Linked DNA regions of Robiginitalea biformata HTCC2501. The protein of the gene in region 3 interacts with the protein of the main gene of each other region in a pairwise test. Links are inferred from orthologs where the notes say so. Each region holds a gene or a part of one and is shown on either strand. Other genes may lie near its edges. The genes, in order: tsaE, RB2501_RS09385 and rlmB.

Region 1 (5,808 bases), 1.2 Mb from region 3 along the record:
CCCGGGGGTCGCTGCTGTCAAATTCCACATCCCCCTCCTCCAAAAGGTAAGCCACGGTAGCCGTATCCGCTACGGCCCGTAGGCGCTCCGCCACTTCCAGCGGGTTGGAACGCAGGGCCTTGAGTACCCGGCAATTCGGCAGGTAACAGAATTCCACCCCGGTTTCATCGGCCTTTTTGCGAAGGAAAAACGCCAAAAATAACAGGCCAATAGACAGCCCGGCCAGATAATAGCCAAAACGTTTGAGGAAGGACATGCTAAAAAATCAGGAAGTTGATATCTGAGAATTTCATCCCGAACCATTCGCCCACCATCCGGTTGGTCAGGATTCCGTGGTACATATAGAGTCCGTTTCGCAACCCCTTGTCGAACCGGAGGGAATTTTCCAGGCCCCCTTCTTCGCCAATCTTGAGCAGGTAGGGGGTAAAGATGTTGCTGATGGAAACTGACGAGGTCTTTGGGTAACGGGCCGGGATATTGGGCACCGCGTAATGGATGACCCCGAATTTCGTATAGGTGGGTTTGTTGTGGGTGGTCAGTTCGCTGGTTTCAAAACAGCCGCCCATGTCGATGCTCACGTCGATAATCACCGACCCCTTTTTCATATTTTCCACCATGGTCTGGGACACCAGGATGGGCGAGCGGTCCTTGCCGCGTACTGCGCCGATGGCCACATCGCAGCGCTTCAGCGCCTTGAGCAGGTTTTTGGGCTGGAGCGTGGAGGTGTACAAAGGCCGGTTCAGGTTGGTCTGGATGTGCCGGAGTTTGGTGATGGAATTGTCGAATATCTTCACGTTGGCACCCAGACCCAGCGCAGATCGGGCGGCGTATTCCCCAACCGTTCCGGCCCCCAGGATAACGACTTCCACCGGGGGGACCCCGCTGATGTTCCCAAACATCATCCCGTTGCCCTGGTCGGCGGCCATGATTTCCGCGGCGATCAAAACCGAGGAGATCCCGGCGATTTCACTCAGGGAGCGCACAGCTGGGTACTTCCCGTCATCGTCCCGGATGTACTCAAAGGCAACGGCGGTAATCCGTTTTTTGGCCAGGGTTTCAAAATATTGCTTGTTCCGTGTTTTGATCTGCAGGGCGGAAATGATCGTACTTTGCGGATTGATGAATTCCACCTCGGAAAGGGTAGGGGGTTCCACCTTCAGGATAATCGGGCAACCGAAAACCTTTTTCGTGTCCCGGGTGATCCGGGCGCCTGCATTCGTATAATCCAGGTCCGAAAAACTTGCACCTTCTCCTGCACCCGCTTCAATGAGCACCTTGTGGCCATGGGCCACGATGGCCCCCACCGCATCCGGGGTCAGGCAAATCCGTTTCTCCTGGTACTGGCTCTCTTTGGGAATGCCGATGTAGAGCTCCCCCTTTTGTTGGAGGACTTCCAATTTTTCTTCCTGCGGGAGTAATTGCTGCTTGCTGAACGGTGAAGTAGGTTGGTCCATAGGCCTTTAAATGCTAAGCTGGCGCGTAGGTGGTTCCTCAAAAATACAATAAATGCACGATTTGGCCCGAAATAAAAAAGAGGACGCGAGTCCTCTTTTTTTGGTGGTGAGTTTATTCTTAGAATAAACTTCGGAAAGAATGTTGGATTCCTCTCAAAAGATTATTGAGTGTTCTTTTTGGAGTGACATCTGATAACTCTTTATCAATTGATGTGGAATAATCACCCATTTGAATTCCAGCTTTCTCTAATTGTTCCTTTTCTCGGTTCTTGTAATACTGAAGTTCGGCATCCATCGCTTCAAGATCAATTCCATGGACATATTTATCATATATTTTTACTCGAATAAAATAAACAAAAGGTATCACTACCATACAAATGGGGAGCAACCACAATACATTTTTTGTGTCGATATTCAAATCGGGAGATACAAGAACTTCAAATAATTGAAATGCATACATACAAATAGGTATGAGCAGAATATGATACCACCAGTGTTTACAAGTGAAAAACCAGATAATTAATAAATAAAGAGGTATAAACTTACTAACGAAAAACCAAGCAAAAGCATTTATATTATTAAATCCATTGCTATCAATAACAAATCCTAGGAATTCAACGGTGGCTCCAGGTTCTTTGCTGAAGTAGTCATGTGCCTTAAACACAAAGGGCGATGCTATTATAAAAAACACTGCTATAGACTCAATCCAAAGTCTTTTTCGAGTTTTCTTTTTTACAATTACTTCTTCTGCGTTCATTTTTAAGAGATTTGGTAGAGAGATAACGCAGAAAAGGACGTCTTATTGGACGCCCTTTTAATCTAAATCATGCAGTTTAAAGACGAATTAACTCATTTCGTCGAAAAGTGCATCTAAATAATATACTGTAATATCAGTTTCTCTTGTCTGGAGTGATATCAGTGCGATTTACCGAAGACCTATTTGGAGTAATATCAGTTCTATTAACAGCTCTATCTGGAGTAACATCTGTTCTATTTACAGACCGATCTGGGGTAATATCCGTTCGATTAACACCTTCATAGAGACCATCTCCTGTATCATTTGAGCAGGCAGCTAAAAACAATACAGAAAAAGCTATAAGAGTATAAAAGATTTTTCTAGTGTTCATAGTTCGGAGGATTAGGTATGGTTTTCATTTTCATTAACAAATGTAGGAAAATCTACATTCGCCTTAGTCAATTAAATTCAAAAATAATGCATTTTATCGATAGAATCAAGCATTTTACCGAAAAAAGTGCATTTCATCGAATCAACTGCAATAATCCTGCAGAATGGACGATAAGCGTTTCCTACGTGTTGAAGTTTTTAAGGGTCAGCCGTCTAGACTCATGATTGAGAAGCAGTATTACTATTTCCGTTCGCATTTCAGGTAATAAGGAATCAACAATGTCTGGCCATTCGATGAATACATATTTACCATTATTTAGGTATTCTTCAATTCCAAAATCTAAAGCTTCCTCAGAACAGTTTATTCGATAACAATCCAAATGAAATATTGATTCGCCACTATCCATCAAAGTATATTCATTGGCAATTCCGAAAGTAGGACTCTGTACTTGTCCTTCAATCTCTAATATTGTACATATTTCTTTTATTAAAGTAGTTTTACCAGCCCCCAAATCGCCTTTAAAACAAACTATTTTAGAATGAGCATTGTCTAAAATAAATCTTGCTGCCTCTCCAATTTGACTCAAAGAATAATCTAAACTTTTCAAACTTTACCTTCTTTTAAATATTTTTTCTATATTTAGAATATTTACTACGAAGTAATGACCTGGAAGAATTTATATTTTCGTCAATTGCTCTTTTCTATTGCAATAATCATAACTCCGTTACTTTCGTTTATTCATCTCTTATTTAGCCGGGAAGATAGCCAGATTTCATTATTAGGATTCGAATACTTCCACGGGTATGAGTCAAATCAAGTATTTGTATGGATGATATTAGTAGAATTATCCTATTTATTACTTTTCTTGTTTGGTTATATTACAATTGATAAGCGTATAAAGTATTATTTAATCCCCTTATTGGTATATTTTTTACTAAGTACCGTTTCTATTCTAAGTGAACAATATATACTTTCTCTTGTATTTAGTTTACCTGGGGTTATTCTTATTTATATTGGTGTTGATCTTATACTGATTTTGGGTCAAATAGATTTTTTTTCTAAAAAGAACAATAATCCACAAATATTGTTTTCAAGCCTAATTTCAAAAAGACAGATCGTTAAGTTTTCTAATTGGAATAATAAAGTTGAAAATATTAAAGCACAAAGCTCTTTTAGTGATAACCCAAAACAAGAACTATGTGAATTATATCATTTAACTAAAATTGCGGAAAGAGAATCGAACCTAGATAAGAAAGAGGCAATAAAAGAAGCATGTAAGAAGAGAGAACATGCAATGCTGCCACTATTGTTGTTGCTCTTAGTGATTACCTTGCTTCCTTTTTTGCATGTAATTATTCCTACTGAAATGAAGTCAATTAGAATATTTGGCAGGACATATGAATCTTTTGGCTTCTTAAATATTGAAACTATGGTTTGGTATTTTGCAAGGAAGGTAACGGTAATTATTGGGCTATTGATCTGTTTTTTTAAATGTAAATCCTGGGTGAGATTTTCATTTCTTCCCGCACTTTCTCTTTATAGTTATCAATTTTATGAAGGATTTCTCGATGTGAAGGATTTTGAATCTTTTGGAAACACTAATATTTTCCCAACGTTTCTAGCCTTAATTTTCTTATTTGTTTTGATAGCACAAATTGTAAAATTGAGGGTTAAGATATTAGACAATATGGACTATCTAAACAGTAGGTTTGAAGAGATTCTAAATCAATTAGCCAAGGAGAATGAACTTACTTGAAAGGTGACTGGTTAGTCGCTTTTTATTTCTTTAGCAACTTCCTTTACCAGGTTGCGCAATTCCTGGTGTTGCCTTTCGCGGATTTTATCTTCTATAATCTTCTCAATAATCGCCTTCTTCTCGGCCGGCAACTTTTCAAAATCCAGAACTTCGTCCTCCATTTGTGATTTCAGCATCACGCCCTCGCCAGTAAGCAACCAAACCACGTTGAGATCCGGGTAGGTTTGCAGAACGGTTTCCAGGACATCACTCCCTACAGATGCGTGATTTTTCTTCATGCGTAGCGTATACCCATTGCTCGCTCCGATTGAGATATCAAACTGGCGAGCACTCAGCCCGATGTGGTTGATAAATTGAATGAGTCGGTCGATGGTTTTTGTCATGATGCTGCGATTGTTTTGCACTAATATAGGCTAACTTTCCGAAATAAGAAAATATTCTATTGAATAGAAAAAAGACTTTATAAATAAAGAATATTTCACTAAATAAAGAAAATAGTCTATATTTAAAAAGAACTGGTCCCTCATAGAAATATCGATAACCCCAACAATTTTCTTCTATGAAAAACATCAAACACATCGAAAGGCTCCAAAGATTGCACAACCTTATTAAAATGGAATGTACGGGGTCGCCGTCGGAAGTGGCCTTCCGGTTGGGGATCAGCGAGCGTACTGTTTACTATCTGATTGAACAACTCAAGGATTACGAAGCAAAGATAGGCTATGACAGAAGCCGGAAAACGTATTTCTACAAGGATGATTTCGTTTTGGAGGTGAATTTTTCAATCTGCATCGGAGCCCATGATCATGTTATGGAAATATTGGAGGGCAGTTATCTCAAACCCAAAAAATTCCATCCGCAGGATTAATTGGTTTCTATGGGTATAATTTTTCAACGTCATAAAACGCATAGGCATGGGGTTCCTGTTCAGTCGGATTCCTGCTGAGTCTGCCACATTGCGTAAACGGGGAGATGCATAAAGTGGCTATCGATGTTACTTTGGCCGCATCACCACAAAAGGCACCACCATCTCTTCCAGGGAGACGCCCCCGTGCTGGTAGGTGTTCCGGTAATAGCTTACATAGTGGTTGTAGTTGTTCGGGTAGGCAAAAAACAAGTCGTTTTTGGCAAAGATGTACGAGCTGCTCACGTTAATGGCCGGCAAATGCAGTTCGGATGGCTTTTTGCAGGCAAGCACATCCTTTTCTTCATAAGTGAGGCTCCGGCCGGTCTTATAGCGGAGGTTCAGGCTGGTTTCCTTGTCGCCGATCACCTTGGAGGGTTGCTTCACGTTGATGGTGCCGTGGTCCGTAGTGATGATCAGGCGGAACCCCAGGAGCTGCGCTTCCTGGATCAGGGCCAGTAGCGGGCTGTTCTTAAACCAGCTCAGGGTAAGGGAGCGATAGGCCTTGTCATTGGAGGCCAGTTCCTTGATCACTTCCATCTCCGTTCGCGCGTGCGAAAGCATGTC
Region 2 (5,802 bases), 650 kb from region 3 along the record:
GTACCGCGGGCAGTTTGAAGAGCGGATGAAAGCCGTGATGAACGAACTGGAAAAGAACGACGACGTCATCCTGTTTATCGACGAGATCCACACCATTGTGGGAGCCGGAGGCGCCACGGGAAGCCTGGATGCGTCCAACATGTTCAAGCCGGCCCTCGCCCGGGGCGAAATTCAATGCATCGGGGCCACGACCCTGGATGAATACCGCCAGTACATCGAGAAGGACGGCGCCCTGGAACGGCGTTTCCAGAAGGTGATGGTGGAACCGACCACGGTGGAGGAAACCATCGAAATCCTCCGCAACATCCGCGGAAAATACGAGGATCACCACAACGTAAACTACACGGAAGAGGCCCTGGTAGCCTGCGTGAAGCTCACGAACCGCTACATGACCGACCGCTTCCTCCCGGACAAGGCAATCGACGCCATGGATGAAGCCGGATCGCGGGTGCACATCGTGAACATGGACGTGCCCAAGCAGATCCTCGAGCTCGAAAAGCAGCTTGAAGAGGTGCGCGAACTCAAGAACAGCGTGGTCAAGAAACAGCGTTACGAGGAGGCCGCCAAATTGCGGGACGACGAAAAACGACTGGAAAAAGACCTGTCTACCGCCCAGGAGAAATGGGAAGAAGACAGCAAACTGAACCGGGAAACCGTCTCGGAAGACAACGTCGCCGACGTGGTCTCGATGATGAGCGGCATCCCGGTCAACAAAATTGCCCAGACCGAAAGCAATAAGCTGGCCGAACTGCCGCAGCTGATCAAGAACAGCGTCATTGGGCAGGACGAAGCCGTGGCCAAGGTGGCCAAAGCCATCCAGCGGAACCGGGCCGGGCTGAAAGACCCCAACAAGCCGATCGGGAGTTTTATTTTCCTCGGACAAACCGGGGTCGGGAAAACCCAGTTGGCCAAAGTACTCGCCAAGGAACTCTTTGACTCGGAGGACGCCCTGGTGCGGATCGACATGAGCGAATACATGGAAAAATTCGCCATCTCCCGCCTGGTGGGAGCGCCCCCCGGCTATGTCGGCTATGAGGAAGGCGGGCAGCTCACCGAAAAGGTGCGGCGCAAGCCCTACTCCGTAATCCTGCTGGACGAGGTGGAAAAGGCACACCCGGATGTTTTCAATATGATGCTGCAGGTACTCGACGACGGCTTCCTCACGGACAGCCTCGGCAGGAAGATCGACTTCCGCAATACCATTATCATCATGACCTCGAATATCGGGGCACGGCAACTCAAGGATTTCGGCCAGGGTGTCGGCTTCGGCACCTCGGCGAAGAAATCCCAGGCCGATACGCACCAAAAGAGCGTTATCGAGAATGCTTTGAAAAAAGCCTTTGCACCGGAGTTCCTCAACCGGATTGACGACGTTATTGTATTTAACCCGCTGGAACGGGAGCACATACACGAGATCATCGAAATCGAACTCAAGAAACTCTACGACCGCATTGCGGATATCGGCTACCATCTGACCCTTACCGATAAGGCGCGTGACTATATTGCCGAGAAGGGCTTCGATAAGCAATACGGGGCCCGGCCGCTCAAACGGGCCATCCAGAAGTATATCGAGGATGCACTGGCCGAAGAGATCGTCAACTCGAAGCTCAACGAAGGGGACAGCATCACCATGGACCTGGACGAGGAGGGTGACAAGTTGACCATTTCCATTAAGAAAGCGAGTAAATCCTCCAAGGAAGCCTGATTGGCACTGTAAGGGGAAAGGTATCGGGGTCATCCAAAGATGACCCCTTTTTTTATGCTTGTCGGTCAGGCTTCGTAGGAATCGTTCGACATAGCCCGGACGCTGGAACCGCTTATACGATATTTATGTCGATAATCTATTATTTTTCTCAAACGGATACCTGACGCATACTTTCGTCTCAGACACACTATATGAATATGGGCAATAATACAAGACCGGCCAAAAAGACCGTGATCGTGCGGGAATACCAGCTCGATGTGGGGAAGATCCAGGTTTACGACAACTACCTCGTAGCCATTTTTGACGAAGGCGCCACACTGACCCTGGAGAGGGCCTACCAGATTATCGGGATATCCGAAATCCATTTCCGGGACAAACCCTTCGGGATCATCAGCCATCGCAAACATTCCTTTGCCATCGACCCCGTGGTCTATACCTACCTGCGGGAACTTGAAAACCTCAGGGCGTACGCCATCGTATCCTCACGGGAAGTGGACATGCACAACTTCAATATCGAGCGCATGTTCTACAAAAAACCGATGAAATTTTATATCGAGTACCGCAATGCCCTGGACTGGGTCCGGCGTCGGGTAAAAGCTGCCTGAAGTCCGGCGCTTACCCCTCCTCCCCTTCTTTGGACTGGGGCGGTGTGGCTTCTGCGTACAGCTCCCTGAAGGCCCTGCCCAACGCCCCGAAAAGGTCGCTGGCAACCAGGGCTTCGGGTCCTGTTTCCGAAACGACCAGGTCTCCGGCACGCCCGTGCAGGTATACACCGAACACGGCTGCTTCCAGGGGCGGGTATCCCTGGGCGAGCAATCCGGTTAGTATCCCGGCGAGTACATCGCCGCTGCCGGCAGTGGCCATCCCGGGATTGCCGCTGCTGTTGATAAACCCCTTTCCCTCTCCGAGTATTACCGTATAGGCGCCTTTGATAAGCAAGACGCAATTGTGGTCTGCTGCAAAGGCGCGGGCTTTCTCCAATTTATCGAAATCATCCGTCCACTCCCCTATCAGCCGGGCCAGTTCGCCCGGATGCGGGGTCAGGATACTCCCGGCAGGCAGGTTGGCAAGCGCTTCGGGATGGGCCGAGAGGCTATTGAGTCCGTCGGCGTCCACCACTACCGGCTCCCTGACCCGGCCCAGCCATTCAAAGAATGCTTTGGCGGTATCCTTCTCCGTACCCATTCCCATGCCCACGCCGTACCGGTACCCGGAACCCGGTTCCGGGAAGGCGTCCAGGTAATGTTCCCGCCCGCAGGTTTCCACCATGACTTCGGGAACGCCGGCCTGAAGGGGCAGGTAGCCGCACTTGGGAACCCATGCCGAAACCAGTCCGGCCCCGGCCCTCAGGCAAGCCGATGCGGCCAGGGCCACAGCTCCGATTTTTCCGTAGGAGCCCCCCACGATGCAGGCATGTCCGAAAGTCCCTTTATGGCTGAATTTTCCGCGGGTCCGGTGCAGCGCCCGGGCCTCGTCTGCCCCCACCCATTCATATTGTGCAGCCACTTCGTTGAGGTAAGTGGTGTCGAACCCGATATCCAACACCTCAAAATCCGCTGCGAATTCCCCGCTCCCGGGAAGGAAAAAAACGAGTTTCGGCGACCCGATTGTCAGCACAAAATCAGCAGCCAGCACGCCTTCGGGATGGGCAGGCATGGCGTCCATCTGCAGCCCGGAAGGCAGGTCCACCGCCAGCCGGAAGGCATCGGCCGCATTCAGGTGTGCAATGAGGTTTCGGACCCAAGGGGCCGGCGGACGGCTCAGGCCGATTCCGAATATGGCATCCAATAGTATATCCGCTTCGGAGATATCCGGCAACCCGCTGTCCGCGTCTAGGGATTCCGGCTCGATTTTGCGCTGGCGGAGCCGTTCCAGGTTAATCCGAAAGTCCCCGGACCGCTTCTCGCTGTAATTCACCAGGTAAACCTGTATATGGTATCCGTGCTCGGCCAGGTGGCGGGCCACGGCCAGGCCATCTCCCCCATTGTTACCCGTGCCGCAGAAAATGTGTATCCGGACCGGGGCGCCCTGCAGGCGGTTGTGCAGCCAGTTGAATATCGAAGCGGCAGCGCGCTCCATCAGTTCAGTGCTGCTGATCCCCTGGGCTGCCAGGGTCCTGCGGTCTGCTTCGTAACTCTGTTCTTTGCTGAGGATCTTCATGATACCAGGTCAATTGCCGCCAGTCCGGAGGGATTTCCGGCATTGAACGATTTTCGGGAATCCCTACAAAAGTAGCAGCAATCCGGAGCAAAAAGCAACATTTGGTGCGGACTTTGTAAAAATCCGGTAAATCCTTGCACGGGGTTCCAAATGTGCTACTTTTGACAGGCGTATCAAAAACGTTCACGCCATGCGATCAGATTTTTCCGGCATATCCGCTTTCCGCTTTGCAGCGACCCCGCTGTCCGCCACGGGATGCACCCCCTGGGGGTAAGAACCTGTATTTATCTCCGGCCCGATCTGTATTGTAACCTGTTTCCAACTCCCTTAAGTCACTCTTTATGAAAGTCCTGAAATTTGGCGGCACCTCCGTAGCAAATGCCCAGGCGATTTCCGAAACCTGTAAAATAGTTACCGACGCCGGCCGTCCCCTGGCCGTTGTGGTCTCCGCCCTGGGCGGGGTAACCGACCTGCTTCTCCTGACAGCCGCCCAGGCCGCTGCCCAGCAAACAGACTACCAGGAAAGCCTGGCCTCCCTCGAGAAACGGCACCTGGACACCATACGCGAGTTGATCCCCCCGGCCCGGCAGGCCGCGGTCATCGGACGCGTAAAAACGGACCTGAATACCCTGGAAACCCTGTTGGAGGGCGCCTTCCTCATTGGGGAAACCACCCCGAAACTCCTGGATAAAATTGTGAGTTACGGGGAACTGCTGTCCTCCTTCCTCATTGCAGCCTATTACGAAAGCCAGGGGCTTCCGGCCGTTTTCCGGGACAGTCGCGAACTGATCGAAACGGATGCCACTTTTGGCAATGCGCATGTGCGGATGGATGCCACCCGCACCAAAGTCCGCGAGGCACTCCATAATCCTGAGGAAATCAGTATCCTGCCCGGTTTTGTCGGGGCCACCGCTTCCGGGGATACCACGACCCTCGGCCGGGGAGGCTCCGACTATTCGGCGGCCATACTGGCTGCCGCCCTGGGCGCCGAAGAACTGCAGATCTGGACGGATGTCAGTGGCATGTTCACGGCCAACCCGCGCCTCGTCCGCCAGGCGCGGCCCATCCCGCTCATCTCTTACGAGGAAGCCATGGAGTTATCCCATTTCGGGGCCAAGGTACTCTATCCGCCAACCATCCAGCCCGTCCTGGATGCAGGTATCCCGATCCGGATCAAAAATACCTTCGACCCCCATACGGACGGCACACTGATCCACGCCCGCGGCAACACGGAGGGCCGGACCGTCCGGGGGATCAGCCATGTCCCAGGGATCGCCCTGGTCTCGCTTGAAGGCCCCGGCATGATCGGGATTCCCGGGATCAGCAAACGCTTTTTCGAAACCCTGTCCGATGCGGGCATCAGCATTATTTTTATCACCCAGGCATCCTCCGAGCACTCCATTTGCGTGGGGATTGCCGCCCTGCACCTGGAGCGAGCCATCCAGGCGGTGAACGATACGTTTGCCTATGAAATGGACCGACAGCTCATCAAGCCTGTGCAGGCAGAAGACGACCTGGCGATTATCGCCCTGGTGGGCGATCAGATGAAGCAGCACCAGGGGCTCAGCGGTAAAATGTTCAGCGCCCTGGGACGTAATAACGTGAATATCCGCGCAATTGCCCAGGGGGCCTCCGAGCGGAATATTTCGGCTGTTATCCGGTCGGGGGATGTCAAGAAGGCGCTTAACACACTGCACGAGGCCTTTTTTGAGGAGCAGGTCAAACAACTCAACCTGTTTGTGATGGGCGTGGGAAATGTCGGTTCGCGCCTGTTGGCGCAAATTGGCCTGCAACAACGCGTCCTGAAAAAGGAATTGCGGCTGAACCTGCGGGTGGTGGGGATCTCGAATTCCCGGAAAATGGTCTTTGACGCCTCAGGGCTCCCGGTTGCGGAATGGCAGGATGTCCTGGAGAAAGGGGAGCCGGCCAACCTGGAC
Region 3 (5,608 bases):
TTTACCGCCAGAATGCTGAAACCCCGGGTGCTCCCGGTGTTCCACCGAACCTTGAGACCATTGAGTGTTCCCTGCAATCACCTCCCGTACACTACAACGGCTTTCCGTTCTGTAGCCTGGAGAACGGCTACTGGGGCCGCGACCACGGTAGCGACGAAGGGATTCCGCCGGATGGTTTCCTGCGGTCTATCATCGGAGTGTATCCTGCCGGAGGGAAGTTTGACGACGACACCTTCGAAGGCCAGGTACTCGGAGATGGTGGCGGCGGAGCCGGTATCACTCCTGTACTCCTCGCGTCTACTGTAGATTTCTGGGAAGCCGAAATCGCCCTGACTAGCGGCAACACGCCCGCAGCCCGCCAGCATCTGCTGGACGGCCTTGCCAAGAGCGTAGAGAAAGTGAGCAGCTTCGGATCTGTCGATCCGACCGCCGACCTTTCATTCGAGCCCAGCGATGCGGATATCGCCTCCCACGCAACAGCGGTTGGGGACGCTTTTGACGCTGACAGCGAAGGCGGGTGGAATGTCCTGGCTCAGGAATTCTACGTAGCCCAGTACGGTAACGGAATGGATGCCTTTAACTTCTACCGGAGGACCGGATATCCGGATAACCTCCAGCCGAATATCGACCCGAGCCCGGGGAACCTGGTTCGCTCGTTCTTCTATCCGTCTACAGAGGCCAACAACAACTCGTCTATCACTCAAAAAGGAGATCACACGCAGCAAGTCTTCTGGGACAACAACCCGGCAGGACCGAGCTTCCCGTTCTCTAACTAATAAAACTCCGAAGTAAGATGAAAAAGATTTTAAATATCAAATACTTAGCCTTGGCGTTGACTCTCGCTTTCTTTAGTTGCGAGAGCGATGATAAGGTGATCGATCAAGTTTTCGACGGAGTGGATACCGAAACTCCATTCCTCCGGATCCTAAACCAGTCGGGTTCGAATCTGGATATATTCAATACCAGTTCGATGCACACCTGGGAACTGGAATACCAACTCGTTCCCAACGACCCGTCCCTGGATAAACTGCAAAGCGTGGATTTCCAGGTATCTTTTATCGATAATAATGACGAAGACGGGGTGGACCGCTCTGCGGGGCCCGCTGCTTTTGGCTCCCTGGGGCCGGCAGACTTTGATACGGAAGGGGATTATGGCAACATGAAGGCTTCATTCAGCTATTCCCTGCAGGAAGCCATGGATGCCGTAGGCGTAGAATTCGCCGATCTTTCAGGTGGCGACAATTTCCTGGTAACCTGGGAATTGACCACCACGGATGGAGATGTAATCGGCCCGGATGATGTGAGCGGGGACGTTGCAGCTGTTGGGGGATATTACTCATCCCAATACCAATTAATCTCCTCTCTGGTTTGTAATTTCGAGCAACCTGACTTCTTTACGGGAACCTATCTCATGACAGAACTTGAGACGGGTGGCAACCCATTCTTTGGTTCCTTTGGAGATGTATTCGGCACACAAACCGTTGAGATCACCGGAAGCGGTACAAGTCGTGAACTCGTATTCAATTATTACCCTGCGAGTTTTGCGATAGCCAGCACGATGACCCTGAACTTTATTTGTGACCGGGTTGCTTTGAACGGTTCTGTCGGCCTTTCTTGTGGCGGTGGCAACATTGGCTACCAAGAAGACCCCGCCAATACCATCTTATTTGATAATGTGGATTTCACCAGCGATGAAATCATCCTGTTTATCGAAGATTTTCAACCTGATGGAGGTTGCGATACAGGAAGCTATACAACCCGTGTACAGCTTACCAAGTTGTAACCACTTGCATAGCTAATAATTTCTTTAAATCAAGACCGCCTCTCGGGGCGGTCTTTTTTTTTGTATTTCCTCAAAAAACAGGCGTTCAAATTTCATAAAATCATATGAGTATCGCTTTGAATTACCGGGTGTCTAAAGGTTTTGTTAATATGTCGAATGAAACTCAGGAAGCCCTTTAATTTTGTTATATTTCGCAAAATTTTTGAGATGTTTAAAAATATAATGATAGTCCTTTTGTCCGTGGCCGCGTCCGGCACCCTTTCCGCCCAGGCCAACCGGCAATTGCGCAACAATGGCATGAGTGCCGCAACCGGGAATTTCTTCTCTGAAATGCGCAAGAAGAAAGATGCGCAGTCTTCCATTACGGAAACCGTGGGCACCCCGTATATCGAAGAGAGTTTCAAACCCTGCGAGGTGTATTACGGGGACGAACTGGTAGGAAAGTTTTTCTACCGCCACAATGCTTTCAATGACGAAATCGAGATTAAGGACTCCCAGGTTCCCGGGGAAGAGGTTACTTCTCTAGCAACTATGCGGGAGCTTCGGCTGGTGGATTTGGTAAGCGGCAATGAGCTCTCCCTGATGACCTATGAGAATAAGGATGAACAAATGCGGAACGGGTATCTCTACGAACTGAAGGATGGGGAAAAATACCACCTGCTTTTCAAAAAGAACGTTAAGTTCACCGAGGGGACCAAACCGGCCAACCCGCTGCTCCGCCCCACCCCGAACAAGTTTTCGAAGTTTGTGGAGTACTACTACTTCACAGACGACAGCAAGGTTGCCCATTATGTGCCGACGCGCAAGGGCAAATTCCTACGCTCCTTCTCCGATAAGGAGATTCAGGAAAAACTCAAGGAATTTATCAAGGAGGAGGACATCAACCTGAATCGGGAGGAAGACCTTGTACGGGTTTTCAAGTTCCTGGACCAGCAGGCCTGATCCCAATTAAATATTCCCAAAAACCATCTGCCCGGGCAGGTGGTTTTTTTTTACCTTCAATCCATGAAAGAGGAACTCCACATCTTTGGCATACGCGCGGTCCTGGAAGCGCTTGAAGCAGGGAAGACCCCGGAAAAAATCCTGGTGCGCAAAGATCTTACGGGCAACCTGTTCCGGCAGTTGCAGGAAGCGGCCAAAAAGCATAATATGAGCCTTACGGTGGTTCCGCCAGAGCGGTTCCGGCGCTTTGAATCGCGCAACCACCAGGGGGTGGTGGCCGTGCTCTCCCCGATCACGTACCGGGAACATACGGCCCTGATCGATGAAACACTGGCCCGGGACAAGGCTCCTCTCTTCCTCCTGTTGGACGGTGTATCCGATGTGCGTAACCTCGGCGCAATCATCCGTACGGCTGAATGTGCCGGCGTCAGCGGGCTTTTCCTCCCCGCCAGCGGCAGTGCTCCCGTTTCCGCCGATACGATCAAAACTTCCGCTGGGGCTGCGTTTAACCTGCCCATAGCGAGAAGCCCGCACCTGAAAGACGTTGTATACTACCTCCAGGCCTCCGGGGTGCGCCTGGTGGCTGCCACCGAAAAAGCAGAAAGCACACTCTACGAGGCGGACCTTACCGGGCCCCTGGCCTTGATCATGGGATCTGAGGACCGGGGCATCCACCCTTCGCTCCTGAAGCTCTGCGACATCCAGGCCCAATTGCCCATGCAGGGAAGCATTGAGTCCCTGAACGTCTCGGTGGCCTGCGGGGTTTTCCTCTTCGAAGCCCAGCGACAACGCGCTTAGGCAATCAGCATTTAGCCAGGTTTTTTTGCGAAACCGGCAAGCCGGGCACCGGGAGCCGGCACCAATGATTCATCCCGACTTTACGGCATTTCTTTGATTTCCGGATTTTATTTGCTTTTCGGATTTTCCGCACCATCCGGTCTATCCTGTCCATCCGGTTTATCCTGGCCATCCCGTTTATCCGGGCCATCCGGTTTATAGTGGTATCGGTAGGTGACGGTTGCCCGTCCCGGGGATCGACGGCTTCCGGGATTTGCAGGGGGTGCGGGGACATTGGGGGTATCCGGGCCTGAAGTATCCGGGCCTGAAGTATCCGGGCCTGAGGCGTACGGACCTGAGGCATCCGGGCCTGAGGCGTACGGGCCTGAGGCATCCGGGCCGGCGATGTCTGAACTTGGGGAGCCCGGGTCGGGGCTCTCCGGGGATCCAATAAAATTTCCCTCCTGGTCGAATTGCCGCATAAACGGGTCGTCCTCCTCCCGGTAGTCCTCCCGTTCCCAATCGTATTTGGGCGGCACAGGCACCCGGACCCGGAAGAATGCAGCCAGAAGGAACCCCACCAGGGCCCCGCTTAAGTGCCCTTCCCAGGATATCCCCTCCTTGATAGGGAAGACGTACCACAACAAGCTGCCATACAGGAAAACGACCCCAAGCGACAGGGCCACCAACCGGTAATGCCGGGTAAAAACCCCCTTGAAGAAAATAAAGCTCGCCAACAAGTAGATAATGCCACTGGCCCCGATGTGATAGGACGGCCTGCCGATGCACCAGGTGAGCAACCCGGTCAGTAACGCGCCGAGGATGAGCGTCCGCCAGGCGATGGGACGGTAAAAATAAAACAGGGTCGCTGTCAGGATGCCCAGGGGGAGCGTGTTGTTGTACAGGTGGTCCAGGGATCCGTGGATCCAGGGGCTTGCCAGGACGCCCCGCAAACCCGTCAGGGTCCTCGGGTATATTCCCCAGGTGTTCAGGTTTAGCCCCAGGCGCAGTTCCAGCAGGTATACGCTCCAGATAGCCAGAACCAGGACCATGGGCACGGCCAGGACCCAGGTGGAGTACCGGAAATGTTGCTCGTCGGACATAGGCTGCCAAGTTACTAAAATCCCCGGCCCCGGCAGGAAAACAGCAGGATCATCCCACGAGGCTTTCCTGTTAATTATAGTATTTTTGAATTATGAACGAACCCCTTGCCGAACGCGTCCGGCCGCGAAAACTCTCCGAATACCTGAGCCAAACCCACCTGGTGGGGCCCCAGGGCGCCCTCACCCGGCAAATCGCAAACGGTACGGTGCCCTCGATGATCTTCTGGGGCCCGCCCGGTACGGGCAAAACCACGCTGGCCCATATCATTGCCGAGGAAAGCGGCCGGCCCTTCTTCACCCTGTCCGCTATCAACAGCGGGGTAAAGGATGTCCGGGAAGTCATCGAAAAAGCCCGCCAGGGGGGTGGCTTGTTTACCACGCGCAACCCGATCCTCTTTATTGATGAAATTCATCGCTTCAGCAAATCCCAGCAGGATTCCCTCCTGGCCGCTGTGGAAAAAGGCTGGGTCACGTTAATCGGCGCTACCACGGAAAACCCGAGCTTCGAGGTAATCCCCGCACTGCTCTCCCGCTGCCAGGTATATACGCTGGAATCGTTTGGGAAGGAGGACCTTTTAAAACTCCTGGAGCGGGCCATGGCAAGTGATAGCCAGCTACAGTCCCGGGAAATTAAATTGGAGGAAACCGATGCGCTCCTCAGGCTTTCCGGGGGAGATGGCCGTAAGCTCCTGAATATTTTTGAACTCGTCGTTTCGGCTTCCCCGGAAGACCCGGTGCGCATTACAGACAAAATGGTGACCGACCTGGTGCAGAACCAGCCCGCGCGATACGATAAAACAGGCGAGCAGCACTACGATATCATCTCGGCATTTATCAAGTCCATCCGGGGCAGCGACCCGAATGCAGCTGTGTATTGGCTGGCCCGTATGGTTGCCGGTGGCGAGGACGTAAAGTTCATTGCCAGGCGCATGGTCATTGCCGCTTCCGAGGACATCGGCCTGGCCAATCCCACAGCACTGGTCATGGCCAATACCACCTTCCA

What was found.
Region 1: the proteins of rlmB (region 3) and tsaE interact in binary tests that used the Escherichia coli proteins (3 or more experiments, as listed by UniProt). The link is inferred for Robiginitalea biformata HTCC2501 from one-to-one orthologs.
Region 2: the proteins of rlmB (region 3) and RB2501_RS09385 interact in binary tests that used the Escherichia coli proteins (3 or more experiments, as listed by UniProt). The link is inferred for Robiginitalea biformata HTCC2501 from one-to-one orthologs.

The regions. Positions count from the first base shown.
Region 1 is NC_013222.1:2,602,491-2,608,298, reverse strand. What follows is about bases 1,476-4,410. They hold tsaE (tRNA (adenosine(37)-N6)-threonylcarbamoyltransferase complex ATPase subunit type 1 TsaE), read right to left. Parts: upstream 3,189-4,410; coding sequence 2,763-3,188; downstream 1,476-2,762. Other genes in these bases: RB2501_RS11545 (hypothetical protein), read right to left, coding at 4,349-4,410; RB2501_RS11550 (hypothetical protein), read left to right, coding at 3,411-4,337; RB2501_RS16135 (hypothetical protein), read right to left, coding at 2,345-2,581; RB2501_RS11555 (hypothetical protein), read right to left, coding at 1,573-2,211. Also shown: RB2501_RS11565 (hypothetical protein), read right to left, coding at 1-256; RB2501_RS11560 (alanine dehydrogenase), read right to left, coding at 258-1,454; more of RB2501_RS11545, read right to left, coding at 4,411-4,720; RB2501_RS11540 (DNA-binding protein), read left to right, coding at 4,897-5,205; T9SS response regulator signal transducer PorX, read right to left, coding at 5,332-5,808. UniProt on the Escherichia coli protein: Required for the formation of a threonylcarbamoyl group on adenosine at position 37 (t(6)A37) in tRNAs that read codons beginning with adenine.
Region 2 is NC_013222.1:2,103,056-2,108,857, reverse strand. Bases 1,594-4,522 are described here. They hold RB2501_RS09385 (bifunctional ADP-dependent NAD(P)H-hydrate dehydratase/NAD(P)H-hydrate epimerase), read right to left. Parts: upstream 3,866-4,522; coding sequence 2,321-3,865; downstream 1,594-2,320. Other genes in these bases: thrA (bifunctional aspartate kinase/homoserine dehydrogenase I), read left to right, coding at 4,207-4,522; RB2501_RS09390 (hypothetical protein), read left to right, coding at 1,897-2,310; RB2501_RS09395 (ATP-dependent Clp protease ATP-binding subunit), read left to right, coding at 1,594-1,705. Outside these bases: more of RB2501_RS09395, read left to right, coding at 1-1,593; more of thrA, read left to right, coding at 4,523-5,802. UniProt on the Escherichia coli protein: Bifunctional enzyme that catalyzes the epimerization of the S- and R-forms of NAD(P)HX and the dehydration of the S-form of NAD(P)HX at the expense of ADP, which is converted to AMP.
Region 3 is NC_013222.1:1,450,061-1,455,668, reverse strand. What follows is about bases 1,921-4,655. They hold rlmB (23S rRNA (guanosine(2251)-2'-O)-methyltransferase RlmB), read left to right. Parts: upstream 1,921-2,788; coding sequence 2,789-3,523; downstream 3,524-4,655. Other genes in these bases: RB2501_RS06380 (rhomboid family intramembrane serine protease), read right to left, coding at 3,631-4,605; RB2501_RS06390 (hypothetical protein), read left to right, coding at 1,991-2,725. Also shown: RB2501_RS06400 (SusD/RagB family nutrient-binding outer membrane lipoprotein), read left to right, coding at 1-776; RB2501_RS06395 (hypothetical protein), read left to right, coding at 794-1,783; RB2501_RS06375 (replication-associated recombination protein A), read left to right, coding at 4,698-5,608. UniProt on the Escherichia coli protein: Specifically methylates the ribose of guanosine 2251 in 23S rRNA.